One region of the Streptomyces sp. NBC_00285 genome, then DNA from elsewhere that is predicted to be linked to it. Evidence: riboswitches for the same ligand, from Rfam matches in the RefSeq annotation. Region 1 holds a riboswitch; each other region holds the start of a gene.
The links. A riboswitch is a leader RNA that binds a small molecule or an ion and turns the genes downstream of it on or off. The one in region 1 is predicted to bind cyclic di-AMP.

Region 1 (9,668 bases):
CCTCCTGGCCGGAGAAGAGCGCACGGACGGGCGCACGGCCACACAACAGGAGCACGACGCAACTGCGCGTATCGGACCCGTACTTCAGTACGGACCACAATCCCGCCATCCGGAAGAATGCCCCTTAACGCTTGGGATGCGGCGAACTACGCTGGGTTTACGAATGCCGGGTGGTTATGCCAGCGCGGCAGCCGTCTGTGTCGAGGGGTGGCGCATGTCCAGGGAGCAACGCGGGCCGAACGAAAAACTCGGCGCCGTTCTCGCCCTCGCGGGAATCAGCAACGCAGGACTCGCGCGTCGCGTCAACGATCTTGGCGCTCAACGCGGGTTGACTCTTCGCTACGACAAGACGTCGGTGGCGCGCTGGGTGTCGAAGGGCATGGTGCCGCAGGGCGCCGCGCCGCACCTCATCGCGGCCGCCATCGGCCAGAAGCTCGGGCGCCCGGTGCCGCTCCACGAGATCGGTCTGGCGGACGCGGATCCCGCGCCCGAGGTGGGCCTCGCCTTCCCCAGAGACGTCGGACAGGCGGTCAGGTCGGCGACGGAGCTCTACCGTCTCGACCTCGCCGGACGCAGGTCCGGCGCGGGCGGCATCTGGCAGTCCCTCGCCGGATCGTTCGCAGTGAGCGCATACGCAACGCCTGCCTCACGCTGGCTGATAACCCCGGCCGACAGCTCGGTCGCGCGTGAGGTGAATCACTCCGAGGGCTCCGGCGCACCGCTCAAAGTCGGCCACAGCGATGTGCAGAAGCTGCGGGAGGCGGCCGAGGACGCCAGGCGCTGGGACTCCAAGTACGGAGGCGGCGACTGGCGTTCGTCCATGGTGCCGGAGTGTTTAAGGGTGGAGGCGGCGCCCCTGCTGCTCGGCTCGTACTCCGACGAAGTGGGCCGGGCGCTGTTCGGGGCGAGCTCGGAGCTCACGCGGCTGGCCGGGTGGATGGCCTTCGACACCGGGCAGCAGGAGGCGGCGCAGCGGTACTACATCCAGGCGCTGCGGCTCGCTCGCGCAGCGGCGGACGTCCCGCTCGGAGGGTATGTGCTGGCGTCCATGTCGTTGCAGGCGACCTACAGGGGATTCGGCGACGAGGGCGTCGATCTCGCGCAGGCCGCGCTGGAGCGGAACCGGGGGCTGGCGACCGCCCGCACCATGAGTTTCTTCCGGCTCGTCGAGGCGCGCGCACACGCGCGTGCGGGAGACGCCGTGGCGGCCGGGGCGGCGCTCAAGGCGGCCGAGGGATGGCTCGAACGGTCCCGGGAGGGCGACAACGACCCGACGTGGCTCGGGTTCTACTCCTACGACCGGTTCGCGGCGGACGCGGCCGAGTGCTACCGCGACCTGAAGGCGCCGCGTCAGGTGCGGCGCTTCACGGAGCAGGCCCTGTCGAAGCCGACGGAGGAGTTCGTACGGTCACACGGGCTGCGGCTCGTCGTCTCCGCGGTGGCCGAGCTGGAGTCGGGCAATCTCGACGCGGCGTGCGAGCAGGGCGTGCGGGCGGTGGAGGTCGCGGGGCGGATCTCCTCGGCTCGTACCACCGAGTACGTGAAGGACCTGCTGCACCGGCTGGAGCCGTACGGGGACGAGCCGCGGGTGGTGGAGCTGCGGGAGCGGGCCCGGCCGCTTCTGATGGCCCCGGCGTAGGCCCTGGACAGCGGCACCGCCCCCCACGTTTGAAGCGACTGTCAGTGGTGCAGTGCACTATCGGGGGTGGGAGGTGGTGCAGGTGTCATCGAGGATCGCTTACGACTGTGACGTGCTCGTCGTCGGTGGGGGCATTGTCGGGCTGTCGACGGCGTATGCGATCACCCGTGCGGCGCCCGGCACCCGGGTGACCGTCCTGGAGAAGGAGGCCGGGCCCGCCCGGCACCAGACCGGGCGGAACAGCGGGGTGATCCACAGCGGGATCTACTACCGGCCCGGATCGCTCAAGTCGCGGTACGCGGTGCGCGGGGCCGCCGAGATGGTCAAGTTCTGCGCGGAGTACGGCATCGCTCACGCCGTCACCGGAAAGCTGATCGTCGCGACCGAGCGGAGCGAGCTGCCGCGACTTCACGGACTGGTCCAGCGAGGCCGGGAGAACGGCATTCCGGTGCGCGAACTGGGGGCCGCCCAGATCGCGGAGTACGAACCGGAGGTGGAGGGCCTCGCCGCCATCCACGTCGGCACGACCGGGATCTGCGACTTCGTCGGGGTGGCGCGCCTGCTGGCCGAGGCGTCAGGGGCGGAGATCCGGTACGGCGCCGAGGTGCGGCGCGTCGACCGGCGACCGGAGCGCGGGGTCGCCGTCCTGACAGGTGCCGGTGATGTCGTCCGGGGGCGGGTGCTGGTGAACTGCGCCGGCCTGTACTGCGACGAGGTGGCCCGGCTGACCGGGGACGATCCGGAGATGCGGATCGTGCCGTTCCGGGGCGAGTACTTCACGCTGGCGCGGCCCGAGCTGGTGCGGGGGCTGGTGTATCCGGTGCCGGACCCGGCGTTTCCGTTCCTCGGGGTGCATCTCACGCGCGGGATCGACGGCGGAGTGCACGTCGGGCCCAACGCGGTGCCGGCGCTGGCCCGGGAAGGGTACGGATGGGGGGTCGTACGGCCCCGGGAGCTGGCGGCGACGCTGGCCTGGCCGGGGTCGTGGCAGATCGCCCGTCGGCACTGGCGGTACGGGGCGGGGGAGCTGCGGCGGTCGGTGTCCCGGGCTGCCTTCACCTCGGCCGTGCGCAGACTGCTGCCCGCGGTGACTGCGGACGACCTGGTGCCTTCGGCGGCGGGGGTGCGGGCGCAGGCGGTGCTGCGGGACGGGACGCTGGTGGACGACTTCCTGATCCGGGAGGGGGCTCGGGCTGTGCATGTGCTGAATGCGCCCTCGCCTGCGGCGACCGCTTCGCTGCCGATCGGGCGGGAGGTGGCCCGGCGGGCGTTGGAGGCGTTGCGGGGCGTGTGAGGTCAGTGCGGGCAAAGGGTTTTTCGCCCCCGCCGCCCCTACCCGTCCCGTCCTCAAGGGGCTCCGCCCCTTGGACCCCCGCTCCTCAAACGCCGGAGGGGCTGGAGGGTCGGCCGGAGGGGCTGAACAGTCGGGCGAGCGCATAGCCGTAAAATCGGCTCCACTGTGTCTGACTCCCTCAACGCTCCCGAAGCCTCCCGGTCCCGGCCCGCCGATTCCGCCGAGGCCCCTCACCCCGTCCCCAAGGGGGGCCCTCGGTTTCCCGACGGGCCCAGTGCCGATCCCGCGGGGTCGCACTTCGAGCGGCGGATCCGGAGTTTCCAACCCCGGCGGAGCCGGGTGACGGCGGGGCAGGCCGACGCCCTGCAGCGGATGTGGCCCACCTGGGGGCTCGACATCGACGGTCAGCGCAGGATCGACCTCGGCGAGATGTTCGGGAACGATCACCCCGTGGTGCTGGAGATCGGGTTCGGCATGGGCGAGGCCACCGCGCAGATGGCCGCCGCGGAGCCGGGGACCAACATCCTCGCCGTCGACGTGCACACCCCCGGGCAGGGGAATCTGCTCAATCTCGCCGAGCAGCAGAAGCTGTCCAACGTCCGCGTCGGCAACGGCGACGCCATCATCCTGCTGCGCGAGATGCTCTCCGAGGACTCGCTCGACGGGCTGCGCGTCTACTTCCCCGACCCCTGGCCCAAGAAGCGGCACCACAAGCGGCGGCTGATCCAGCCGGAGTTCCTGGACCTGGTCGCCACCCGCCTCAAGCCCCGCGCGCCGGTGCACTGCGCGACCGACTGGGAGCCGTACGCCGAACAGATGCTCGAAGTGCTCACGGCGCATCCCGACTTCGAGAACACACAGGCCGACGGCGGTTTTGCGTCGCGTCCCGACTTCCGGCCGCTGACTCGTTTCGAGGGGCAGGGACTGGACAAGGGACATGTCGTGAACGACCTGCTGTTCCGCCGCGTACAGCACGGCGACCGAACCGACCGATCCGCTCAACCCCCCGCCGGCGCCTGAGCGTCCTCGCCCTGCTGCGGGCGGCGCCTCTGTCTCGTTAAGGTCGATGCTGTGGCCACCTGTCCTCCGTATCCGACACGCCCCGGTGAACCCGCCGGCGGCGGTGCGCTGCGGCATGCGCACTGGTGGCAGCGGAAGTGGGTGCGCTACGGCGCCCTGATCACGCTCCTGGCGCTGTCCGGGCTCGTCATCCTCGCCCTGGTCCGCCAACAGACCGGCACCGAGGGGTTCCTGGTCGGGCTCGGCCTCGCCGTCCTGCCCGTACCGCTGCTCATAGCCGCCTTCCGCTGGCTCGACCGGGTCGAGCCGGGCCCCTGGCGCAATCTGCTGTTCTGCTTCGCCTGGGGGGCCTGCGCGGCCGCGCTGATAGCGATCATCGCCAACAGCTTCGCCACGAAGTGGATAGCCACGGCGACCGCCGACCCCTCCAGCGCGGACACCCTCGGGGCGACCGTGATAGCGCCGGTCGTCGAGGAGTCGGCCAAGGCCGCCGCCGTCCTGCTGGTCTTCCTGTTCCGCAGACGGGACTTCACCGGGATCGTCGACGGGGTGGTGGTCGCCGGGGTCACCGCGACCGGGTTCGCGTTCACCGAGAACATCCTCTACCTCGGCACCGCCTTCGGCACCGACCAGCTCAGCGGCGACCGCGGCATCGCCTCCGTCACCGCCGCGACCTTCTTCGTACGTGTGGTCATGTCGCCGTTCGCGCACCCCCTCTTCACCGTGCTCACCGGCATCGGCTTCGGCATCTCCGCGCTGTCGGCGGAGCGGCAGCACATCCGGCGGGTGCTCGTCCCGCTGTCCGGGCTGCTGCTCGCGATGGGCATGCACGCGACCTGGAACGGCTCGTCGACGTTCGGCGAGTACGGGTTCTTCGTCGTGTACGCGATGTTCATGGTGCCGGCGTTCGGTCTGCTGACCTGGCTGGTCATCTGGACGCGCCAGCGGGAGCTGAAGACCGTACGGGAGGAGCTGCCCGCCTACGCCGTCGCCGGCTGGCTGGCCCCGACCGAGCCGTACGCGCTCGGCTCGATGCGGGCGCGGCGGATGGCGCGGGAGTACGCGCGGCGGCAGTTCGGCGGGCGGCCCGCGGCGCGGGCGGTCGCGCAGTACGAGGCGTACGCCACCTCGCTGGCCTTTCTGCGGCACCGGGGCAGGCGCGGCCGGGCGAACGCCGACTTCGTCGTACGGGAACGGGAGTTGCTGCACGAACTGTGGCGGCGCCGGGACGTGGCGCGGCCCGCCCTGGACCACGCGGCGCGGATGACGGCACCGCCGGTCCCGGTGGCCGCGCCGCCTTGGCCGGTGTACGGGGTGTACGGGTATCCGCCGCAGCCGGCCCGGACTGCCCCGCCGGTCCACTATCCGGCGGCGCCGTATCCCGCGTACAACCCGTACCGGACGTAGGGCGCACAGGGCCCGGCACCGCCCGTCCGCGGTGGGTCAGGCCGACGCCTGCGACAGGCGTGTCAGTTCCGCCTCGGTCAGCACCAGGTCCGTCACCCCGACCAGCGCCGGCAACTGCTCCACCGTACGGGCGGACGCGATCGGCGCCGCGACCGTCGGCTGGGCGGCGAGCCAGGCGAGGGCGACCGTGGCGACCGGGGCCGCGTGGGACTCGGCGATCTCGTCGAGCGCCGCGAGGACCTGCCGGCCGCGCTCGGTGTCGAGGTGCTTGCCGGCACCGCCCTTGGCACGCGCGCTCTCGACCGTGGCGCCGGGACGGTACTTGCCGGTGAGGAAGCCGGAGGCGAGCGCGAAGTACGGGACGGCGGAGAGGCCCTCCCGGTCGGCGAGGGCCTGGAGCTCGCCCTCGTAGGTGTCGCGCGAGACCAGGTTGTAGTGGGGCTGGACGGCGACGTACCGGGCCAGGCCCTCGCGGTCGGAGAAGGCGAGGGACTCCGAGAGCCGCTCGGCGGAGATGTTGGAGGCCCCGATGGCCCGCACCTTGCCCGCCGTCACCAGCTCGTCCAGCGCGCCGATGATCTCCTCGACGGGGATCTCCGGCTTGTCGAAGTGGGTGTAGTACAGGTCGATGTGGTCGGTGCCCAGGCGCCGCAGCGAGGCCTCCGCCGCCGCCTTGATGTTCGCGGCGGACAGGCCGGGGAAGTCGGGGTGCTGGCTGACCTTCGTGGCGATGAGGACGTCGTCGCGGTTGCCGCGGGCCGCGATCCACCTGCCGATGATGGTCTCGGACTCACCGCCGGAGTTGCCGTCGATCCACGCCGAGTAGGCGTCCGCGGTGTCGAGGAAGTTGCCGCCCACGGCGGCGTACGCGTCGAGGACGGCGAAGGACGTGGCCTCGTCGGCGGTCCAGCCGAACACGTTGCCGCCGAGGGAGAGCGGGAAGACCTCGAGGTCGGAGGAGCCGAGCTTGCGAAGAGAAGTCATGTCCTACGTCAACGCAAGCACCGGACCCGGATCTTCCGCCACGGCCGCAAAATCGTCGTAAACCTCAGGGGTTGAGCCCCTTGCTCCGCAGCCACGTCATCGGGTCGATCCCGGTGGCCGCACCGCCGGGGTGGACCTCCAGGTGCAGGTGCGCGCCGGTCACGTTGCCGGTGGCGCCCACGCGGCCGATGACGTCACCGGTGCCGACCTTCTGGCCGACGCTGACGCTGATCGAGGACTGGTGGCAGAACCAGAGCTCGGTGCCGTCGTCGAGGGTGAGGATCGTGCGGTAGCCGTAGGAACCGGCCCAGCCGGCCTCCGTGACGGTGCCGCTGTGGATCGCCTTGATCAACGTGCCCGTGGGCGCGGCGAAGTCGAGGCCCGTGTGGTAGCCGGAGGACCACAGGGAACCGGCCTGACCGAAGGTCCCGGTGATGGTGTACGACGAGGTCGGCAGCGTGAACTGCTTGGCGAGCTCGGCCAGACGCGCGGTCTCGGCCTTCTTCGCGACCTCTTCCTCCGCCTTCTTCTTGGCGGCGGTGGCCTTTGCCTGGGCTTCCTTCTCCGCCTTGGCGGCGACCGCGTCCGCCTCCTTCTGGGCGGCGTCCGCGACGGCCTTGGCGGCCTTGGTGTCGATCTGGTCCTGCTGCGTCTCGGCCTGGGCCAGGATGCGCGAGCGCAGCACCTCACCGGCGTCCGAGGTCGAGGCCGAGGCCGAGGTGCCCTTGGTGGTCTCCACGGTGTCGGTGCCGACACTGCTGAAGGCGCTCGTCTCGTCCGCGGAGGAGTCGGAGCCGTCCGAGATGAGCGAGCCCACGGAGGGCAGGTCGGGTATGGAGATGGAGACCGGCGGCTTGCCGGTGTTGGCGCTGGCCATTCCGCCGGCGCTGACGGCGGCTATGACACCGACGCCCAGAACCGTGGAGCTGCGGGCGAAGCCCCCGCCGCGCTGCTTGGCAACGCGATGCCGGCCGCGTACAGGAGCGAGGGACTCCGCGGTCGGGTTCCACTCACCGAGCAGCGCCTCGTCGTCGGCATGGTAGCCGCCGTATACGAGGGTGTCGCTCGGGACGTAAGGCGCCTCGGGGGCAGGCGTGTTGGACGCCACGTGGGCGTGCTCCTTTCCTTCCTTCTCGCCTACCGGGTTAGCTGACGGGTTCGGAGCAGGAAGGTCTCCTACGCGCGTATACCCACCGTGTCGCCACGGCGAAATACGAGCGATTCACCCCAAGTTGGTGGTTCCCCGGTTTCCATGCGGAATTCGGCGCGTGAGCACGGAGCCGTCTCTTGTGACGGCTGGGACGACCGCGCTGCGTTATCGAACGTTAATAGACCCGGGGGCTCGATTCCAAGCTGTTCCGCTTGATCATTAACGAAATCCCGCAGGACTTACGGCCCATGACCGTCGAAAAACGGGCGAGTTGACCTCGCCTCGGACAACACACAGGTATTGACGGCTCGTCAGGTCGGCGCGGAGGGCTCTCATCCGATCACACCGCGTCACGTCGTGTCATGCGATGCCGGGCGATGCACCGGGAAAACACTCAGGGCCGGATTCCAGTGAACTGGAATCCGGCCCTGAGTTTCAGTAGCGGGGACAGGATTTGAACCTGCGACCTCTGGGTTATGAGCCCAGCGAGCTACCGAGCTGCTCCACCCCGCGCCGTTGTGTTCACTACTGTACGCCATCCGCGGGGTGCTTCGCGCCAGGGTTGTCTCAGCGGCCGGGGTTCCCGGCGTGGGTGAGGGTCTCCCAGGAGACGAAGAGCGCGTCGGTCCCGGCGGGCCGGGTCTTCACGGCGAGCTTGTGCGCGGCCGGGACGGAGACGCCGAGCCGGTTCTCCAGGTGGTTGAGGGCGACCTCCAGGTCCGGGCCCATGTTCCGGTCCACCTTCCCGCCGCACAGCCAGGCGGGCGCCCTCTCGCCGGACTGGTAGCGGGCGTGGAGGGCGAGCGCGGCGCTGAGCCGGTCCTTGACCTCGCCGTACAGGTCGACGCCCTGGTGCCAGGCGGTCTCGGCGATGTGCGCGGTGGCGGCGAGGGAGTACCCGACGTGCTTGAAGTTGCGGCAGGTCTCCTGGGAGAGGCCGTCCTTGAAGGTCGTCTGCTTGAACCAGTAAGTGGTCAGCTTCTGCGGGGTGTTGACGGTGGAGCCGGGCGGGGTGAGCGGGACCTTGCCGTCCTTCTCCAGATAGAAGTACGCCGGCACGCGCTCGCGGAACCGCTCCAGGGCGTGGTCGAAGGCCTTGTGGTCGTTGAGGAAGACGGCCATGCCGATGGCGGCGTCGGTCATCACCAGGTCCCAGTTGCCGTTGTAGTCGGGGACCTTCTGGGTGACGGTCGGCAGATAGGCGGTCCGCAGCATGTGCTCGAACCGCCGGACGCGGTCGGCGGGCCACCCCGCCCCGTCGGCGTACCGGATGATCTCGGCGGCCCGGGCCCAGGTGGACCCGGCCCAGCCGGTCTGCAGCCCGGAGTCCTCCTCCGTGTGCCGCCGCATCCTCGCCGACCAGGCGTCCATGATCTCCCTGGCCTTCACGGCGTGCTGCCGCTTGCCGGTGATGCTGAACAGCAGGGCCTGCGTGTAGGCGGCGACGGCGTCCTCGCGCTCCTCCACACACCCGTGCGCGGGCCGGTCGGCGTGGTCACCGCCGGGGCAGTCCACACTCGCGTACGGCTCGGGCCGGTACCGGTACGACCCGAACTTGCTGTCCCGCATGGCCAGATACGCCGACAGCCACGGCTGCTTCCCCGCCGTGACCCTCTCCCGCACGGTGTCCAGCTGCGCCTCGCTGACGAGCACGCCGGGGTGGGTGAAGCCCGCGTCCGGGGGCAGGGCGCGGGCCATCGTGCGGGTACCGGTGTCGGCGGTGCCGCAGGAGGCGAGCAGGACGGCGAGCAGGGGCGCGAGCAGCAGGGCGGGGGCGCGTCGTGGGGCCATGGGGCCAGGTTCGGACGGCGGGGGACGCGACGCAGGTCCGATTGGGCCGATTGGCCGGGTGGACCGGGCGTCCGCCCAGGCGGGCGTGTGGGCGGGGCGTGGCGGGTGCTGCCGTATTGGCGGGGGGTCCAGGTGCGGTGTGGCGACCTGGGAGTCCGTGGTCCCGTGACGGGCAGATGGTGTAGCGGGCTACACCGTGCGACCGGGGCGGATCATCTAGCGTGAGCCGCATGTGGAAGACAGTGCAGCGGTCGGGGATGGCGACCGTGCATCTCATCGTCGCCGCGGCGATGTGCTTCGGCATCTACATCTTCATCACCGTGCTGCTGATCGCCGGCATCGGCACGGTCGCGGTCGTCGGCTGCTGGCTGCTGCCCGAGGCG
Region 2 (9,668 bases), 2.8 Mb from region 1:
AACGTCGTCTCCTGGTGGACCAGGTACGACCGGATGGGCTCGCCACCCAGGGCGGCCTCCACCGCCTCGGCCACGAGGGCCGGGTAGTAGCCGCTGCGCTCGATCGCCGCACGCAGCCCCTGGGTCGTCGTACTGGTCTTGGCCATGACGTCCATCCTACGGTGGCGCACCGGCTGCGAGGCACCGCTCGCCGCAGCTCAGTACGCGGGGAGCGTCCGCGGGCCGAGGTCGTCGCGGGCGGGCGGCGGCGCGAGCCGTACGGAGGCGCCGAGGACGCTCAGACCGCGCTGGGCGACGACGACCGGCTCCAGGGTGACCGCGACGACCTCGGGATGGTCGTCGACCAGCCGGGACACCCGCAGCAGGAGCTCCTCCAGGGCGGGTGTGTCGACCGGCGTGGACCCGCGCCAGCCGAAGAGGAGCGGTGCGGTCCGGATCGATCGGACGAGGGTCGACGCCTCCCGGTCGGTGACCGGAATCAGCCGGTGCGCGGTGTCCCCGAGCAGCTGCGAGGCCGCCCCGGCGAGCCCGAAGGAGAGCACGGCGCCGGCGGCGGGGTCGATGACGGCCCGGATCACTGTGTCCACCCCGCGCGGCGCCATGCCCTGGACGACCGGTCGCAGTTCGTCGGGAGTCCCGAACAGCTCTCTCAGCTCGGCGTACGCCCGCCGCAGCTGCTCCTCGTCCGCGAGGTCGAGGCGTACGCCGCCGAGGTCGGCGCGGTGGCGCAGGTGCGGGGCGGTGGCCTTGAGGGCGACCGGGTAGCCGAGGGTGCGGGCGGCCTCGGCGGCGGCGTCGGGGGTGGGGGCGGGCAGGGCGCGGTGGACCTGGACGCCGTACCTGCCGAGCAGCTCGCAGGTCTCCTCTGTACCGAGGGTGAGGCCCTGCCCGCGCGTGAGCAGGCCGTCGATGAGGGTGGCCGCGCCCTTCTCGTCGATGTCCTCGTAGTCGGGCACCTTGCCGGGCTCAGTGGCCTCCCGGCGCCACTGGGCGTACTGCACGGCGTCGGCGAGGGCCCGCACTGCGCGTTCGGCGGCGGGATAGGCGGGGATGAGGCGGGGCGCGGTGGCGGACTGGAGGCCGGGGAGGTGAGCTCCGGAGGTGGCCGGGGCCCGCAGACGGTCCAGGGCGCGGAAGGGATGGTCGGCGCGGATCGCTCCGGGCGCCGGGGCGGGAGAAGGTGTCGCCTCCCCGCCGGTGTTCCTCGGCACGGCGCCGGGCATCGTCGACGGCGCTGTGCTCGCCGCGGCCGACAGGGCCTCCGCGAGCCCGCCCAGTTCGACGTGGACCACCAGCACCGGCTTGCCCGGCACCCGCTCGGCGGCCGAACGCAGTGCCTCCGCCAGCGCCGCGTCCCCGGTGGGTCCCGCGGTGCCGGAGACTCCGGCGACGCTCTCACCCACGGCCGGAATCGCCGTCACGATCACCGCGTCGCAGTCGTCGTCCGCCAACGCGCGCGCGAGTGCCGCGTGGAAGTCGTCCGGCGAGGCGGCCGTGGTCAGGTCCAGAGGATGGGCCGGCCTGAGGCCCTCCGACACGCACGCGTCGTACGTCAGCAGCCCCAGCGACTCGGAGTTGCCCAGGATCGCCACCCTGGGTCCGGTGGGCAACGGCTGGCGGGCGAGCAGCAGGCCGGTGTCCACCAGTTCGGTGATGGTGTCGACCCGGATCACTCCGGCCTGCCTGAGCAGCGCGGACACCGTGGCGTGCGGCAGCCGCGTCGCGCGGACGGCGTGGCCCTGCGGGGCGGTGCCCGAGCCCTGCACGACGACCAGGGGCTTCGCCGCCGCCGTACGCCGGGCGAGGCGGGTGAACTTACGGGGGTTGCCGATGGACTCCAGGTACATGAGGGCGACGTCGGTGTCCGGGTCGTCGTACCAGTACTGAAGGACGTCGTTGCCGGACACGTCCGCGCGGTTGCCGGAGGAGACGAAGGTGGAGACGCCGGTCACGCCGGTGACGCCGCCACCGCGCCGGTGCAGGCGGGAGAGCAGGGCGATGCCGATGGCGCCGGACTGGGCGAACAGGCCGATCCGTCCGGGGCGGGGGGTCTCGGGGGCCAGCGAGGCGTTCAGCCGGACGGCCGGGGAGGTGTTGATGATCCCGAAGGCGTTGGGACCGACGATGCGCATGCCGTACGCGCGTGCGTGCCGAACGAGTTCACGCTGGCGCTCGCGCCCCTCGGGGCCGCTCTCGGCGTACCCGGCGGAGAGCACGACGAGTCCCTGGACGCCGTGTGCCCCGCACTCGGCGACGACTTCGGGGACGTGCTCGGCGGGAACGGCGACGACCGCGAGGTCGACGGGGCCGTCGATGTCGCGCACCGAGCGGTGCGCGGGGACCCCGTCGAGGTCCTTCCAGTCCTCGGTGAACGCCTTGTTCACGGCGTACAGGCGGCCGGTGAATCCGGCCTCCCTGATGTTGCCGAGCACGCTGCGGCCCACGCCGCCGGGGGTGCGGCCGACGCCGACGACGGCGACCGACCCGGGGGTGAGCAGCCGCTGCACGGACCGCGCCTCGGCACGCTGTTCGCGCGCGTACTGCACGGCGAGCGAGCGGTCGGTGGGTTCCAGGTCGAACTCCAGGCGTACGACGCCGTCCTCGAAGCTGCGCTTCTGGGTGTACCCGGCGTCCGTGAACACCTTGATCATCTTGACGTTGGCGGGCAGCACCTCGGCGGCGAAGCGCCTGATGTCGCGCTCGCGGGCGACGGCACCGATGTGTTCGAGGAGGGCGGAGGCCACACCGCGCCCCTGGTGGGCATCCTGGACGAGGAAGGCGACCTCGGCCTCGTCGGCTGGGGCGGAGGCGGGCATGCCGCCGTCCCCGATGCGGTCGTAGCGTACGGTGGCGATGAACTCGCCGCCGACCGTGGCGGCGAGACCCACCCGGTCCACAAAGTCGTGGTGCGTGAAGCGGTGGACGTCCTTGGCGGACAGGCGAGGGTAGGGCGCGAAGAAGCGGTAGTACTTCGACTCGTCCGAGACCTGCTCGTAGAAGCTGACCAGGCGATCGGCGTCGTCGACGGTGATGGGCCTGATGCGCGCGGTGCCGCCGTCGCGCAGCACCACGTCGGCCTCCCAGTGGGCGGGGTACTCGTGCCGGTCCGACGCGCTCTGCATGGGCCCCAGAGTACGGCTCGCGTATGACAACAGCGCGAGGCAGTCTGTGGAGAACGAAGCGAGAACGTGCGAGGACCCGCGAGGACTCGCCTGTCCCCGCCAGGACGGAAGTCGGGCCGAGGCCGCGGTCCGACCGCTCACCCCGCAGGGGACGAACGAGCCCCCTCCGGAGACACTTCACGTGTGGGAAACTGGTCTAGACAACCCTGAACACCGAAGGGCAGCATCACATGGCTGAGCGCCGCGTCAACGTCGGCTGGGCCGAGGGTCTCCACGCCCGCCCCGCTTCCATCTTCGTCCGGGCCACCACGGCCGCAGGTATCCCGGTGACGATCTCCAAGGCCGACGGCAACCCTGTCAACGCGGCGTCCATGCTGGCCGTGCTCGGGCTGGGCGCCCAGGGCGGCGAGGAGATCGTCCTCGCCTCCGACGCCGAGGGCGCGGACGCGGCCCTCGACCGGCTCGCGAAACTGGTCGCCGAAGGACTCGAGGAACTTCCCGAGACCGTCTGAGTTCTTTCGGGGCACAGTGCGGTAAAACATCGCCGAAGGGCTCGTCCGAATTATCGGGCGGGCCCTTCGCATTTCCCATTTACAGGCAGCATAAATAGTCCCCCGCGAATTACCCACTCTTTGTATACGGCGCCCGTGTTAATGCCGCAGCCCCGTCACGTTTACAGGATGTTGCGAGGTCCTCACACGGTCCGGGCGATCGGCACCCGAGGCGAACCGCAGACGGTGCACCGCACCCGAGCGCTCGGCGTGCAGGGCGGTGATCGCCCGCGCCCGCTCACCGTCCCCGCGCGCCACCGCGTCCACGATCGCGCCGTGCTCCGCCCAGGACTCCACCGGGTTGGCGGGCGCTTCCACCACGTACATCCAGGCGATCTTGTGCCGCAGCTGGGTCAGCATCGAGGTCATGGCGGGGCTTCCGGAGGCCTGGGCGAGCGTCTCGTGGAACCAGCCCCCCAGGGAGCGCAGATCCTCACTGTTTCCCCGTCTGGCCCGCTCCTGGCCCAGCCGGACCAGGCCGCGCAGCACCTTCAGATGGGCCTCGGTGCGCCGCTGGGCGGCCCGGGAGGCGCTGAGCGGCTCCAGCAGCATGCGCATCTCCAGGAGGTCGGCGCCCTCCTGGTCGGTCGGTTCTGCCACGCACGCCCCCGCGTGGCGTCGCGTCACCACGAAGCCCTCGGCCTCCAGGGTGCGCAGGGCCTCCCGGACGGGGACGCGGGAGACGCCGTAGCGGCGGGCGAGCAGTTCCTCGGTGAGCCGGCTGCCGCGCTCGTAGACACCGGCGACGATGTCGTCCCGGATAGCCGTGCATACCGAGTGCGCCGGAATACGCATGTCCGACCTCCGTCTTAATCCCCGTGAAACGTCGCCGATTGACGTGTGTTCAGTGACTCTATTGCAAAGAGTGGGAATTTCCGACGGCGGACCGGAATCCATGGATATTTTTTGGACAGCGGGGCACTCTAAACGCGGAAACCCCGGCTCGAAGGAGCCGGGGCCGAAGAAGATCTCGCGGAACGTCGTCAGACACTCACGCCGTGCGAGCGCAGATAGGCGACGGGGTCGATGTCCGAGCCGTACTCGGCGGTGGTGCGGGCCTCGAAGTGCAGGTGCGGCCCGGTGACGTTGCCGGTCGCGCCGGACAGGCCGATCTGCTGGCCGGGGGTGACCGACTGACCGACCGAGACGCCGATGGACGACAGGTGGCCGTACTGGGTGTACGTGCCGTCGGCCATCCTGATCACGATCTCGTTGCCGTACGACCCGCCCCAACCGGCCTCCACGACAGTGCCGCGGCCGACCGTGTGGACGGAGGTGCCGCTCGCGGCGTGGAAGTCGACCCCGGTGTGGCTGCCGGAGGACCACAGGGAGCCGCCGGTCTTGTAGCCGGTGGAGATGTAGGAGCCGGAGATCGGGGAGACGAACCTGTTGAGGCGCTTGCGCTCGGCCTCGCGGGCGGCGCGCTCCTTGGCCTCGCGCTCCTCCTTGGCCCGAGCCTCGGCCTTCCTCTTGGCCTCGGCCGCCGCCTTCTTCTGCTCGGCGGCCTGCTGCTGGGCGGCGGCCTGGGCGTCGAGCTGCTCGGCGAGGGAGTCGCCGACGCTGACGACGGGCATGAGCCCGGTCTGCTCGACGGAGTTCTCGGCGGCGAGCGCCGGAGCGGCGATGGTGCCGATGACGCCGGTGGTGGCGAGGGCCGCGACGCCCGCCGCCCGGGCGGTGGTGCGCTTCATCCGGCTGGGACGACGGTGCTTCCCGGCGGCGCAGGTGAACGCCATGTGGTGGCTGATCCTTTCCTTCCTTCTCGCCTACCGGGTTAGCTGACGGGTTCGGAGCAGGAAGGTCTCCTACGGACCCCCTCGCAGCTTGCGAGGGCGTCCGATTCACCCCAGGGACAACGCGTGTGGGTCCCCGGCTCCCCTGGCTCGCGCCATGCGGGGACTCGGCGATGGCTGTCCGGTGCCACGGACGCGGCGCACTGCCTGACGAACAGCCGGGATGACGCTAAGCGGGCCGACTTTCAATCCCCAAACCGATCACGGTTTTTGTAGCGCATCCCACAGGCCAGACAGGCAACCTCCTGCCCAATTCGGACATCTAAGGGCCCTGGTGACGCTTCCGTCACCAGGGCCCCTGTGCGGCGGCTGCTCCGCCGGCCTCTCTGCCGTTCCTTCTACTCGGCTGACACGACCTTGACCTCGCCGATGCCGAGGGCCGCTACGGGCTCCTTGATCGCGGCCGCGTCGCCGACCAGGATCGTCACCAGCCGGTCCACGGGGAACGCGCTCACGACGGCCGCGGTGGCCTCGACGGTGCCCGTCGCGGCGAGGTGCTGGTACAGGGTCGCCTGGTAGTCGTCCGGCAGGTGCTGCTCGACCTGGTCGGCCAGGGTGCCCGCCACGGCCGCCGCCGTCTCGAACTTGAGCGGCGCCACGCCGACGAGGTTCTGTACGGCGACGTCCCGTTCGGCGTCGGTGAGGCCGCCCTCCGCGAGCGTGCGCAGCACGGTCCACAGGTCCTCGAGGGCGGGACCGGTGTTCGGGGTGTCGACCGAGCCGCTGATGGCGAGCATCGCGGCACCCGAGCCGTCCGGGGCGGACCTGAGGACCTGTCCGAACGACCGCACGCCGTAGGTGTAGCCCTTCTCCTCGCGCAGGACACGGTCCAGACGGGAGGTGAGGGTGCCACCGAGGCAGTACGTGCCGAGCACCTGGGCGGGCCACACGCGTGCGTGCCGGTCGGCGCCGATACGGCCGATCAGCAGCTGCGTCTGGACGGCGCCGGGGCGGTCCACGATGACGACGCGGCCGGTGTCGTCGGCGGTCACCGGCGGCACGGGGCGCGACTGGGCCGTGGAGCCGGTCCAGGAGCCGAGGGTGTCGCCGAGCAGTTCGTCCAGGTCGATGCCGGTGAGGTCGCCGACGACCACGGCGGTCGCGGTGGCGGGCCGCACGTGCTTCTCGTAGAACCCGCGCACCGCCGCGGAGTCGATGTTCTCGACCGTCTCCTCGGTGCCCTGGCGCGGGCGGGACATGCGCGAGTCCGCCGGGAACAGCTCCCGCGAGAGCTCCTTGGCTGCGCGGCGGGACGGGTTGGCGAGCTCGTGCGGGATCTCGTCCAGGCGGTTGTTGACGAGCCGTTCGATCTCGCTGTCCGCGAAGGCGGGCGCCCTGAGGGCGTCTGCCAGCAGACCGAGTGCCTTGGCGAGGCGGGAGACCGGCACTTCGAGGCTCAGCCGGACGCCCGGGTGGTCGGCGTGCGCGTCGAGGGTGGCGCCGCAGCGCTCCAGCTCGGCGGCGAACTCCTCGGCGGAGTGCTTGTCGGTGCCCTCCGAGAAGGCGCGCGCCATGATCGTGCCGACACCGTCGAGGCCGGCCGGTTCGGCCTCCAGAGGAGCGTCCAGGAGCACCTCGACGGCGACGACCTGCTGGCCGGGGCGGTGGCAGCGCAGAACCGTCAGGCCGTTGCCGAGCGCCCCGCGCGTGGGGGCGGGAAAGGCCCATGGCCTGGCGTCGCCCGCCTGAGGCTGGGGGTGGAACTCCATCGCGGCGAGCTCGCTCACTGGGCCGCCTCCTCGTTCTCGTCCTGGTCGGCGGGGGCTTCGGCGGTGGTGGGTTCGTACACGAGCACCGCCCGGTTGTCGGGGCGCAACTTCGCCTTGGCGACCTTCTGGACGTCCTCGGCACTCACCTCCAGGACGCGCTCCACAGCGGTGAGGGCGAGCTGCGGGTCCCCGAACAGGACGGCGTAGCGGCACAGTTCGTCGGCGCGGCCGGCGACGGTGCCGAGCCGGTCCAGCCACTCGCGCTCCAACTGGGCCTGGGCGCGCTCCATCTCCTCGGCGGTCGGGCCCTCCTCGGCGAACCGGGCGAGCTCCTCGTCGATGGCGGCCTCGATGACCGGCACCTCGACGTCACCGGAGGTCTTCACGTCGAGCCAGCCCAGGGAGGGCGCGCCCGCCAGGCGCAGCAGTCCGAAGCCGGCCGCGACGGCCGTACGGTCGCGTCGTACGAGACGGTTGTAGAGGCGGGAGGACTCGCCGCCGCCGAGGACGGTGAGCGCCAGGTCGGCCGCGTCGGCCTCGCGGGTGCCGTCGTGCGGCAGCCGGTAGGCGGCCATCAACGCGCGCGCGGGGACCTCCTCCTCGACCACCTCGCGCAGCTGCTCGCCGATGATCTCGGGGAGCGAGCCGTCACGCGGGGCGGACTTGCCGTCGTGCGAGGGGATGGAGCCGAAGTACTTCTCGACCCAGGCGAGCGTCTCCTGCGGGTCGATGTCGCCGACGACCGACAGGACGGCGTTGTTGGGGGCGTAGTACGTCCGGAAGAACGCGCGCGCGTCCTCCAGGGTGGCCGCGTCCAGGTCGGCCATCGAGCCGATCGGCGTGTGGTGGTACGGGTGGCCCTCCGGGTAGGCGAGCGCGGTCAGCTTCTCGAACGCGGTGCCGTAGGGGACGTTGTCGTAGCGCTGGCGGCGCTCGTTCTTGACGACGTCGCGCTGGTTCTCCATCGACTCGTCGTCGAGGGCGGCCAGCAGCGAGCCCATGCGGTCGGCCTCCAGCCAGAGGGCGAGCTCCAGCTGGTGGGTCGGCATGGTCTCGAAGTAGTTGGTGCGCTCGAAGCTGGTGGTGCCGTTGAGCGAGCCGCCCGCGCCCTGGACGAGCTCGAAGTGCCCGTTGCCGTGGACCTGCTTGGAGCCCTGGAACATCAGGTGCTCGAAGAGGTGAGCCAGGCCGGTACGCCCCTTGACCTCGTGGCGTGAACCGACGTCGTACCAGAGGCACACCGCCGCGACCGGGGTCAGGTGGTCCTCGGAGAGCACCACGCGCAGCCCGTTGGCCAGGCGGTGCTCGGTCGCTGTCAGGCCCCCGGTGCCTGCCTGGTCTGTGGCCGTGTGACCCATGGGCATGTACGTCCCTTCGATCGCGGTCGCGGTCCTTGAAACCGCGGTTCTGCTGCCGGTCCTGCCACTGTATGCAAGCGTGCGGACCCTCGGTGAAGTTCCCGCAGCGCGTACGCCCACAGCGGATCGCGTAGCCTGCGGGCAACCGTGAGCAGGAAGCTGTGCGGTCGCCGGACCGTGCGGCTCAGCCGGGTCCTGGCCCGGACTGTCAGTGCCGCGGTCCACAATGGTCCGCGTCAGATCCCGTTCACGTTTCAGCAAGAGTGAGCCAAAGGGCCGATGTGAGCGACCCGTAGGCGAGCGACCAGAAAAGAGGAGCCGGCAGCGATGGCCCGCCGCAGCACGAAGACCCCGCCGCCCGACGACTCGTACGAGGAGCGGATCCTCGACATCGACGTCGTGGACGAGATGAAGGGCTCGTACCTCGAGTACGCGTACTCGGTCATCTACTCCCGCGCGCTCCCCGACGCCCGTGACGGGCTCAAGCCGGTGCACCGCCGCATCGTCTACCAGATGAACGAGATGGGCCTGCGCCCCGACCGCGGCTATGTGAAGTGCGCCCGCGTGATCGGCGAGGTCATGGGCAAGCTGCACCCGCACGGCGACGCGTCGATCTACGACGCCCTGGTGCGCATGGCCCAGCCCTTCTCGATGAGCGTCCCGCTCGTCGACGGCCACGGCAACTTCGGTTCGCTGGGCAACGACGACCCGCCCGCCGCGATGCGGTACACCGAGTGCCGCGCCGCCGAGGCCGCGAGCCTGATGACGGAGTCGATCGACGAGGACACCGTCGACTTCGCGCCCAACTACGACGGCCAGGAACAGGAGCCGGGCGCGCTGCCCGCGGCCTTCCCGAACCTCCTGGTGAACGGCTCCTCGGGCATCGCGGTCGGCATGGCCACCAACATGGCGCCGCACAACCTCGCCGAGGTCATCTCGGCCGCCCGTCACCTGATCCGCTTCCCGAACGCGGATCTGGACGCCCTGATGCGGCACATCCCGGGCCCCGACCTGCCCACCGGCGGCCGGATCGTCGGCCTCTCCGGCATCCGGGACGCCTACGAGACGGGGCGCGGCACCTTCAAGATCCGCGCGACGGTCTCGGTGGACACGGTGACCGCGCGCCGCAAGGGCC
Region 3 (9,668 bases), 1.2 Mb from region 1:
CAACTACACCGACGTCCTGAAGGACTCCGAGTTCGGCGACAGCGTGCTGCGCGCCTCCGGCTACGGCCTCATCGTCATCCCGACCATGCTGGGCCTCGCACTGCTGTTCGCGCTGATGCTGGACACCCCGAAGGCGCGCAGCGCGCCCTTCGCGCGGCTGATGATCTTCCTGCCGTACGCGGTCCCCGGCATCATCGCCGCCCTCATGTGGGGCTTCCTCTACCTGCCGGACGTCAGCCCCTTCTACTACCTGCTCGACAAGTTCGGCCTCCCGCAGCCCGACCTGTTCGACGGCGGCAACCTCTACCTCTCCTTCGCGAACATCGCGGTCTGGGGCGGCACCGGCTTCAACATGATCGTCATCTACACCGCGCTCAGGGCGATCCCGCCGGACATCTACGAGGCGGCCAGGATCGACGGCGCGAGCGACCTGCACATCGCCCTCAGGATCAAGATCCCGATCGTGATGCCCTCCCTCGTGCTCACCTTCTTCTTCTCGGTGATCGCCACCCTCCAGGTCTTCACCGAGCCGATGGCCCTCAAGCCGCTCACCAACGGCCTGCCCAGCTCGTGGAGCCCCCTGATGGCCATCTACGACAAGGCCTTCCTGCAGTCCGACATCTACGGCGCCTCCGCCACCGCGGTCGTCCTGGCCCTGGCCACGTTCGTCCTCTCCTTCACCCTGCTGCGCATCTCCGACCGCTACACCCGGGAGGACCGGGCATGACCCCCCTCACCCTCACCGCCGACACCACCGGCAGGACCGCCAAGGCGCGGCGTACGGCCTGGGTGCCGACGATCGTGCTGCTCCTCGGCGCCCTGTACTGCCTGATCCCCATCGCCTGGGTGGTCATCGCGGCGACCAAGGACCGGTCGGAGCTCTTCTCCACCTTCACCTTCGCGCCCGGCTCCGGCTTCCTCGACAACATCAGGGACCTGACCGACTACCGGGACGGCATCTTCTGGCGCTGGATGGCCAACTCCGCCTTCTACGCCGGTTTCGGCGCCCTGCTGTCCGCCGCGGTCTCCGCAGCCGGCGGCTACGCGCTCGGCCGGTTCGCCTTCCGCGGCCGTGAGGCCGTCTTCAAGATGATCCTGGCCGGCGTCCTGGTGCCGTCCATCGTGCTCGCCGTACCGCAGTACCTACTGCTGTCGAAGCTGGGCATGGCCGACTCGTACTGGTCGATGCTGCTGCCGTCGATCCTCTCGCCGTACGGCGTCTACCTGGTCCGCATCTACGCGGCCGCCTCGGTACCCACCGAGCTGATGGAGGCGGCCCGCATGGACGGCGCGAGCGAGTGGAGGATCTTCTCGCGGATCGCCGTACCGATGATGATGCCGGGCCTGATCACGGTGTTCCTCTTCCAGTTCGTCGGCATCTGGAACAACTTCCTGCTGCCGTACGTGATGTTGGCCGACGACGAGAAGTTCCCGATCACCCTCGGCCTCTACACGCTGCTCGCCCAGGGCGCCTCGCAGCCCGCCCTGTACACCCTGGTCATCACCGGGTGTCTGCTGGCGATCCTGCCGTTGATCGGGCTCTTTCTGGTGATCCAGCGGTTCTGGTCCCTGGACCTGCTGAGCGGCTCGGTCAAGGCCTGAACGACCCTTCTCCAACTGACGAGGAACATGACCACCAGTGCGAACGGCCGCCGCAGGCCTCCCACCATCCACGACGTGGCCAGGGAGGCAGGCGTGTCGCGGGGCACCGTCTCCCGCTTCCTGAACGGCGGCCACTACGTCTCGCCGACCGCCCGGCGGGCCGTGGAGGCCGCCATCAGGAAGACCGGGTACGTGGTCAACCGGCATGCGCGCAGCCTGAGTACGGGCCGGTCGGACTCGGTGGCGTTCCTGCTGACGGAACCGCAGGAGAAGTTCTTCGAGGACCCCAACTTCAACGTCCTGCTGCGCGGTTGCACCGAACGGCTCGCCCAGTTCGACATCCCGCTGCTGCTGATGCTGGCCGAGAGCGACGACGACCGGCGCCGGCTGACCCGGTACATCACGTCGGGCCACGTCGACGGCGTCCTGCTGCTCTCCAACCACAGCGGGGACCCGGTCGCCGCCGAACTGCACGAGGCCGGGATCCCGTTGGTGGTCTGCGGCAAGCCGATAGGGCTCGGCTCCAAGGTGAGCTACGTGGCCGCCGCCGACCGCGACGGCGCGCAGGAGATGGTCCGCCATCTGATCGAGGGCGGCCGGCGCCGCGTCGGCATGGTCACCGGGCCCCTGGACATGCCGGGCGGTCCCGACCGGCTGGCCGGCTACCGGGACGTGCTCGCCGAGGCGGGCCTGCCCTACGACCCGGCGCTCGTGGTGGAGGGCGACTTCCGGCGCAGCGGCGGTGAGCGGGCGGCCCGGCGGCTGCTGGCCCAAGCCCCCGACATGGACGCCGTGTTCGTCGCCTCCGACCTCATGGCCCTCGGTGTCGTGGGTGTGCTGCAGCAGTCCGGGCGCTCGGTCCCCGGTGACATCGCTGTCGGCGGCTTCGACGACTCCCCGGCGGCCACCGCCGCCGCCCCCGCCCTCACCACCATGCGCCAGCCCTTCGACCGCATCAGCGCCGAGATGGTCCGCATGCTCCTCGCCCAGATCGCCGGCGAGGACACGGCCGGCGTGATCCTCCCGACGGAACTGGTCGTCCGGGACTCGGCGTAGCGCTGCATGGGGCGGTGGCGCTCCATGGGCCGTGCCGTGCCCCCGGAACCGGAACTGCCGTCAACGTATGTGAAAGCAGCAGCCGTCCGGTTCGCGTCGAGTCGCAGGGGCCAACCATCCGTATTCTCTGATCATGGCCGCCTCCACCGCATATTCACTCGTCGCCACCGACCTGGACGGCACGCTGCTCCGCGCCGACGACACCCTCTCGGACCGGTCGTTGGCCGCGCTCGCGCGGGTGGCGGCGGGCGGGGCCAGGCATCTCGTCGTGACGGGACGGCCGGCGCCCAGAGTGCGGCCGCTCCTCGACGACCTGGGCAGTACGGGGCTCGCGGTGTGCGGGCAGGGCGCGCAGGTGTACGACGCCGGCGCGGACCGTCTGCTGTGGTCGGTGACCCTGGACCGGGAGCTGGCCGAGACCGCCCTCGGGAAGATCGAGGCCGAGGTCGGGCAGGTGTACGCGGCCGTGGACCAGGACGGCGTGGACGGGCTGACGCTCATCGAGCCGGGATATCTGATGCCCCATCCGACGCTGCCCGCCGTGCGGGTGGAGCGGCGCGACGACCTTTGGTGCGAGCCGATCAGCAAGGTGCTGCTGCGACACCCCTACCTGTCCGACGACGAGTTGGCGCTGACGGCGCGCTCGGTGGTGGGCTCGCTGGCCACCGTCACCATGTCGGGGCCCGGGACCGTCGAACTCCAGCCATGCGGCATCACCAAGGCGACCGGCCTCGCGCTGGCCGCCGAACACCTGGGCCTGGGGCCCGAGGTGACGATCGCCTTCGGGGACATGCCCAACGACATCCCCATGTTCGACTGGGCGGCCCACGGGGTCGCGATGGCCAACGCCCACCCCGAACTCAAGGCCGTGGCCGACGAGGTGACCATGTCGAACGAGGACGACGGCATCGCCGTCGTCCTCGAAAGACTGTTCAGTGAGGCGTAGTTCCTAGTACGCGCCCCACACGTTGTCGATGGATCCGTACCGCTGGGCCGCGTAGTTGCAGGCCGCGGTGATGTTCGCGACCGGGTCGTACGGGTCCCACAGCGTGTTGGACACGTGGTAGGCGTTGAACGTCGGGTCGATCACCTGGAGCAGGCCCTTGGACGGGGTGCCGGCCGCCGCGTTGGAGTCCCAGTTGTTGATGGCCCAGGGGTTGCCGGAGGACTCGCGGATGACGTTGCGGTAGATGCCGTCGTAGGAGCCGGGGATCCCGTGCTCCGCCATGACGGCCAGGGAGGCCCGGATCCAGCCGTCGAGGGTGTTGGCGTACCCGAGCGTGGTCGCGGTCTGCACGGTCGGGGTGGCCGCGGACGCGCTGGTCGCGCCGACGAGGGGGAGCGCCAGTACGGCGGCTCCGGTGCCGAGTACGGCGAGCTTGCGGACGAGACGGCTCTTACGGGGGGCGCGGTGCTGAGCGGCAGCAGGCATGGTGAAGTCCTCTCCTTCGCCTGCGAGGTGAGCTGTCGGGTTCGGGCGGGGAGTTGCCCGGTCACGCCCGCAAAAGGCATGACTTAACCCCTAGCCGTACCGGTATGTCCGAAGACATCCCGATCCGGCGACTTACCTGGGTCCCCCGCTCCTGCCGCGGTTCTCGGTGGGTGTACGGGCGGTGGCAGGATTCGGCGTCCGCCCGACAGGCCGGGAACGTATGCGAGAGCACATGTCCGGAACAAGTGGCGAATTCACATGCCGTGCCTATTGACCTTGGTCTGGGGTATTTGAGGCACTTGATCCTTTGCGGCAGCAAGCCTCAACTGGCGCGCGGGAAAAGGTGGATCCATGCATTCCGGATATCTGACGGACCGCCGGATCGAGTGAGCCAAGTCACGCCGGTACGCAAGAGGGGTGAAACGGTCATGTATGCCCAACTCGTAGTCAACCGACCGCTCGTGGGATCCGTCTCCGTCGAGCTCGGCGGACCGCCGCTGTCCGGTCACCGAGTGGGCCGGGTCGGCCTCGCAGGAAGCTCGCGCGCTCACGCGTGGGTGGAGTCGCGCAGGGCACGTGTTGAACGAGCAGCGTTGCTGAGGCCGGGGGCCGGAGGGGGTCGACGAATCAGGGCACCGACGGCTAATTCCCTACAAGTCGATAGATATCTATTCTTTTCGCATGATCAAAAACATACCGGCCGTGATCCGATACCGCCCGGCATGGACAGGGCGGGCGCTATCGGTGATCCAAAGGTGACCGGATACGCTGACTTGAGTGAGGGCAGCGACCTATCGACATTCCGTGTAACCGCCAGTAGACACCAGCAGACAGGAGACCCCTCGTGACCGTCGTCGGGCCGTTCGGGCTGAGCGTGCGGGACCAGGCTCTGGAAGCCGATGTCCAGGCCGGAATGACGGCTGTCGAGGAGGGACTGCTCGAGGCCACCAAAAGCGAGGTCCCCTTCATCACGGAGGCCGCCCAACACCTTGTGCGCGCGGGCGGAAAGCGCTTCCGTCCACTCCTCGTGATGCTCGCCGCCCAGTTCGGGGATCCCTATGCGCCGGGCGTCGTGCCGTCGGCCGTCGTGGTGGAGCTGACCCACCTCGCGACGCTGTACCACGACGACGTCATGGACGAGGCCGCAGTACGCCGCGGTGTCGACAGCGCCAACACCCGCTGGGGCAACTCGGTGGCCGTACTCACCGGCGACTTCCTGTTCGCCCGCGCCTCGCACATCCTGGCCGACCTCGGTCCCGAGGCCGTCCGGGTACAGGCGGAGGCGTTCGAGCGCCTGGTCACCGGGCAGATCCTGGAGACGGCCGGTCCGATGGACGGCCGGGACCCGGTCGAGCACTACCTCGACGTGCTCGGCGGCAAGACCGGCTCTCTGGTGGCGGTGTCGTGCCGTTTCGGGGCGATGATGTCCGGCGCCGACGAGACGGTCGTGGACGTCCTGACCCAGTACGGCGAGCGCCTGGGCGTCGCCTTCCAGCTCGCGGACGACGTCCTGGACATCGCCTCCGACTCTCATGAGTCCGGCAAGACCCCCGGCACCGACCTGCGTGAGGGCATCCCCACGATGCCGGTGCTGCGGCTGCGCGAGCGGGCCGCCCGGCTCGGCCTGGCCGAGGACATCGCCCTGTGCGAGCTGCTCGACTCCGACCTCACGGACGACGCCCGGCACGCCGAGGCACTGGCCGCGCTGCGGGAGCATCCGGCGCTGGAACAGGCCCGCCGCGACACCGTGCGCTACGCGAAGGACGCGCGCGCGGCGCTGGCCCCGCTGCGGGAGTGCGACGCGAGGGCGGCACTGATGGAGCTGTGCGACGCGGTGGTCCACCGCGCGGGCTGAACCGCGCCCTCCCGCGTGACGCAGGTCACGAGCGGGATCCGTGGGCCCCGGTCGGCTCCGGCAACGCGGCACGACCGTCGGCTCCTGCGCCGTCCAGGGCCGTCACCGTCCCGTGCCGACTGCCTTTTCTTGTGCAGCTGACGGTCTCCCGGAGCCGCATCCCCTACGGGTCGTAGGGGGTGCGGCCGTGTCGTGTCATACCCCAGGTGTACGCGGAGTTGGCCCCGAGGGTTGACGCATGGTCATGGCCGATTTGGTCAGATGGACACCACGGAAAACACCACTCCTCACCGATTCGGGTGAGAATGGCGGCTACGGGGTGGACGCAGGGGGAGTTGACGGCCGCCGCCGACGACGGAGGTAAGGCACACATGGCACCGTACGAATCCGACGACAGCGCGACCGCCGACGCCGAGGAACTGCGCGCGGCGCGCCGACGCAAGGCCGCTAGGTACGTCGTGCCGGCCACGGTGGTGGGAATCGCGGCGGCGACCATCGGGCTCGTCCCGGCGCTCGCCGACTCCGGCGACCCGGACCTGCCGAAGATCAGCGCACAGCAACTCATCGAGAAGATCGCCGCGTCCGACGTGGAGCAGCTGTCCGGCACGGTGAAGATCACCACGGACCTGGGACTGCCGGACCTCGGGGGTCTGGAGAGCTCGCTGGGCTCCGCCGCCGGTTCCTCCGGCTCGGGCGACGGCTCGTCCGCCGACCCGACCACCAAGCTCACCGAACTCGCCTCCGGCACGCACACGCTGCGCGTCGCGGCCGACGGTGAGAACAAGCAGAAGGTCTCCCTCCTGGAGGACGCCGCCGAGTACAGCCTCATCCACGACGGCAAGGACGTCTGGGGCTACGACAGCAAGTCCAACTCGGTCTTCCACAGCACGGCTTCCGAGAGCGACGGCAAGCAGAAGGAAGAGCTCCCGGCCACGCCCAAGGACCTCGCAGAGGACGCCCTCAAGGCCGCCGACAAGACCACATCGGTGACGGTCGAGGGCACCGCGCAGGTCGCGGGGCGGGACGCGTACCGGCTCGTCATCAAGCCCAAGGACGAGGGATCGACGGTCGGCCAGATCACCGTGGCCGTGGACTCGAAGACCGGACTGCCGCTGAAGTTCACGCTGACGCCCGCGAGCGGCGGTGCCGCTGTCGTGGACGCCGGCTTCACCCAGGTCACCTTCGCCAAGCCGGCCGCCTCGACCTTCGACTTCACCCCGCCGAAGGGCGCGAAGGTCACGGAGAAGGACGCCGCCGAGGCACCCGACCACTCCAAGGACTTCAAGGACTCCAAGGACCTCGGCAAGGGCTCCACCCATGAGCGCGGCACGAAGGGCCCCGGCGGCTCCGGCGGCCTCGACGGACTGAACGTCATCGGGGACGGCTGGGACTCCGTCGCCACCTTCGACACCGGCGGCAAGGGCGTCCCGTCCGGCGCCGAGGCCGGCGGTGACATCGGCGGCTTCCTGGACTCGCTCGGCGACAAGGTCTCCGGCAAGTTCGGCACGGGCACCGTCTTCAAGACCCGTCTGATCAACGCCCTGATCACGGACGACGGCAAGGTCTACGTCGGTGCGGTCACCAAGGACGTTCTGGTGAAGGCGGCGAACGCGGGCTGAACCGGGAACCTTGCGCGGCGGCCGCACGTAGTAACTGTACGTAGTCGTCGCGTGAGCACGAATTGAGGGAGCCGATGGACGAAGGGTCCGCCGAGGAGCCGGAGCCGAGCGAGGCGGGTGACAGTGTCATCCACACTCGCGCCCTCACCAAGCGGTACCGCGGCGGACAGCTCGCTGTGGACGGTCTCGACCTGACCGTCCCGGCGGGCAGCGTCTTCGGCTTCCTCGGGCCGAACGGCTCGGGCAAGACCACCACCATCCGCATGCTGATGGGCCTCATCGAGCCGACCTCCGGCTCGGCCCGAGTGCTCGGCCGCCCGATGCCGCGCGCCGCCCGGACCGTACTCCCGCACGTCGGCGCGCTCATCGAGGGCCCCGCCCTGTACGGCTTCCTCTCCGGCCGCGACAACCTCGTCCGCTACGACGCGGCGGACCCGACCGCCGACCCACGCACCCGGCGCGTCCGGGTGGCGGCGGCACTGGAGAGGGTCGGTCTGGCGGCCGCCGCGGCCAAGAAGGCGAAGGCGTACTCGCTGGGCATGAAACAGCGGCTGGGCCTGGCGGCGGCCCTGCTCCAGCCCCGTGAACTCCTGGTCCTGGACGAACCGACCAACGGCCTCGACCCTCAGGGCATGCGGGAAATCCGTTCCCTGGTGAGGGAGTTGGCCTCCGAGGGCACCACCGTCTTCCTCTCCTCCCACCTCCTGGACGAGATCGAACAGGTCTGCACCCACGCCGCGGTCATGACCCAGGGCCGTCTGATCACCCAGGGCCCGGTGGCGGACCTGGCGGCGGGCGCCAGGGGGCGGCTGGTCGTGACGACACCGGATCCGTCGGACGCGGCCCGCATTCTGAAGGAGCAGGGCCTCGCAGACGTGGTGGTGTCGGAGGACCGAGTGACCGCCGAGCCCCCGGACCGCGAACTGGCCGACATCAACACGGCATTGGTGAAGGCAGGAGTGCGAGTAAGAGGCTTCGCGGTGCAGCGCCCGTCCCTGGAGGACGCTTTCGTGGCCCTGACAGGGGAGGGCTTCGATGTCGCAGGCTGAGCTGAAGACGTTCAAGGGGTGCGGGCCCGACCGGCCCCAACAAACGGCCCGCAGCCGTCGTACGACCTTCCGAGCCACCCTCCTGCGCAACGAACTGCTCACCACGTTCCGCCGCTGGCGCACCCTGGCTCTGCTCGGCGTGCTGGCGGCCGTCCCCGTCCTCGTAGGGTTCGCGGTCAAGATCGAGACCGACGACGGCTCCTCCGGCGCCGGAGGCGGTGGTGGCCCCGCCTTCATCTCCCAGATCACCAACAACGGCCTGTTCCTGGTCTTCACCGCCCTCGCAGCGACCCTGCCCTTCTTCCTCCCGATGGCCATCGGCGTCATCGCGGGCGACGCGATCGCGGGCGAGGCCAACGCCGGCACCCTCCGCTACCTCCTGGTGGCCCCGGCGGGCCGCACCCGCCTCCTGCTCACCAAGTACGCGACGGTGATGGCCTTCTGTCTGGTCGCCACCCTCGTGGTCGCGCTCTCGGCGCTGACGGTCGGAGCCGTCCTCTTCCCGCTCGGCGACCTGACGACGATCTCCGGCACCCAGATCACCTTCGCGGAGGGCCTGGGAAGAGCTCTGCTGATCGCTCTGGTGGTGGCCGCGTCACTGACCGGCGTGGCGGCCCTCGGCCTGTTCGTCTCGACGCTCACGAACAGCGGCATCGCGGCGATGGCCACGACGGTGGGGCTGCTGATCACCGTCCAGATCCTCGACCAGATACCCCAACTGCACGCTCTCCAGCCGTACTTCTTCTCCCACTACTGGCTGTCCTTCGCCGACCTCATGCGCGAACCGGTCTACTGGGACGACCTGGTGCGCAACCTGGGCCTCCAGGCCCTGTACGCGGCGGTGTTCGGCTCGGCGGCGTGGGCGCGGTTCATGGCGAAGGACGTCACGGTGTGACCTGAGCGTCGGGGTAGCGCGCGAGCGGCGCCTCCTGCTCGAAGAACGTCTTCGCGCGGGTCAGCGCGGCCTCGTCCGCCAGCACGTCACCGCGCTTGCTGCCGTTGCCGAACAGCACCCCGCCGAACCGCATCTTCATGTACGCGGCCGAGTTGTTGAG

Region 2: linked by a shared signal. The riboswitch ahead of OHT57_RS36670 (M23 family metallopeptidase) and the one ahead of OHT57_RS23825 (M23 family metallopeptidase) in region 1 are both predicted to bind cyclic di-AMP.
Region 3: linked by a shared signal. The riboswitch ahead of OHT57_RS29595 (transglycosylase SLT domain-containing protein) and the one ahead of OHT57_RS23825 (M23 family metallopeptidase) in region 1 are both predicted to bind cyclic di-AMP.

What each region holds. Positions count from the first base shown of each region.
Region 1 covers NZ_CP108055.1:5,179,549-5,189,216, forward strand. The annotation lists gene OHT57_RS23800 (MFS transporter) at 215-1,639, shown strand; gene lhgO (L-2-hydroxyglutarate oxidase) at 1,713-2,933, shown strand; gene trmB (tRNA (guanosine(46)-N7)-methyltransferase TrmB) at 3,099-3,953, shown strand; gene OHT57_RS23815 (PrsW family intramembrane metalloprotease) at 4,005-5,360, shown strand; gene OHT57_RS23820 (aldo/keto reductase) at 5,397-6,344, opposite strand; gene OHT57_RS23825 (M23 family metallopeptidase) at 6,409-7,452, opposite strand; cyclic di-AMP (ydaO/yuaA leader) riboswitch at 7,464-7,621, opposite strand; tRNA gene OHT57_RS23830 (tRNA-Met) at 7,934-8,007, opposite strand; gene OHT57_RS23835 (alginate lyase family protein) at 8,062-9,285, opposite strand; gene OHT57_RS23840 (sensor histidine kinase) at 9,516-9,668, shown strand, end outside.
Region 2 covers NZ_CP108055.1:7,951,252-7,960,919, reverse strand. The annotation lists gene OHT57_RS36690 (DUF5998 family protein) at 1-155, opposite strand, end outside; gene OHT57_RS36685 (bifunctional acetate--CoA ligase family protein/GNAT family N-acetyltransferase) at 198-3,122, opposite strand; gene OHT57_RS36680 (HPr family phosphocarrier protein) at 3,353-3,634, shown strand; gene OHT57_RS36675 (GntR family transcriptional regulator) at 3,773-4,468, opposite strand; gene OHT57_RS36670 (M23 family metallopeptidase) at 4,657-5,409, opposite strand; cyclic di-AMP (ydaO/yuaA leader) riboswitch at 5,423-5,589, opposite strand; gene OHT57_RS36665 (M16 family metallopeptidase) at 5,805-7,193, opposite strand; gene OHT57_RS36660 (M16 family metallopeptidase) at 7,190-8,533, opposite strand; gene OHT57_RS36655 (DNA gyrase/topoisomerase IV subunit A) at 8,861-9,668, shown strand, end outside.
Region 3 covers NZ_CP108055.1:6,376,312-6,385,979, forward strand. The annotation lists gene OHT57_RS29575 (carbohydrate ABC transporter permease) at 1-727, shown strand, start outside; gene OHT57_RS29580 (carbohydrate ABC transporter permease) at 724-1,602, shown strand; gene OHT57_RS29585 (LacI family DNA-binding transcriptional regulator) at 1,630-2,658, shown strand; gene OHT57_RS29590 (HAD family hydrolase) at 2,792-3,604, shown strand; gene OHT57_RS29595 (transglycosylase SLT domain-containing protein) at 3,608-4,090, opposite strand; cyclic di-AMP (ydaO/yuaA leader) riboswitch at 4,093-4,269, opposite strand; gene OHT57_RS29600 (polyprenyl synthetase family protein) at 4,935-5,945, shown strand; gene OHT57_RS29605 (LolA family protein) at 6,317-7,564, shown strand; gene OHT57_RS29610 (ABC transporter ATP-binding protein) at 7,639-8,613, shown strand; gene OHT57_RS29615 (ABC transporter permease) at 8,600-9,508, shown strand; gene OHT57_RS29620 (flavodoxin family protein) at 9,498-9,668, opposite strand, start outside.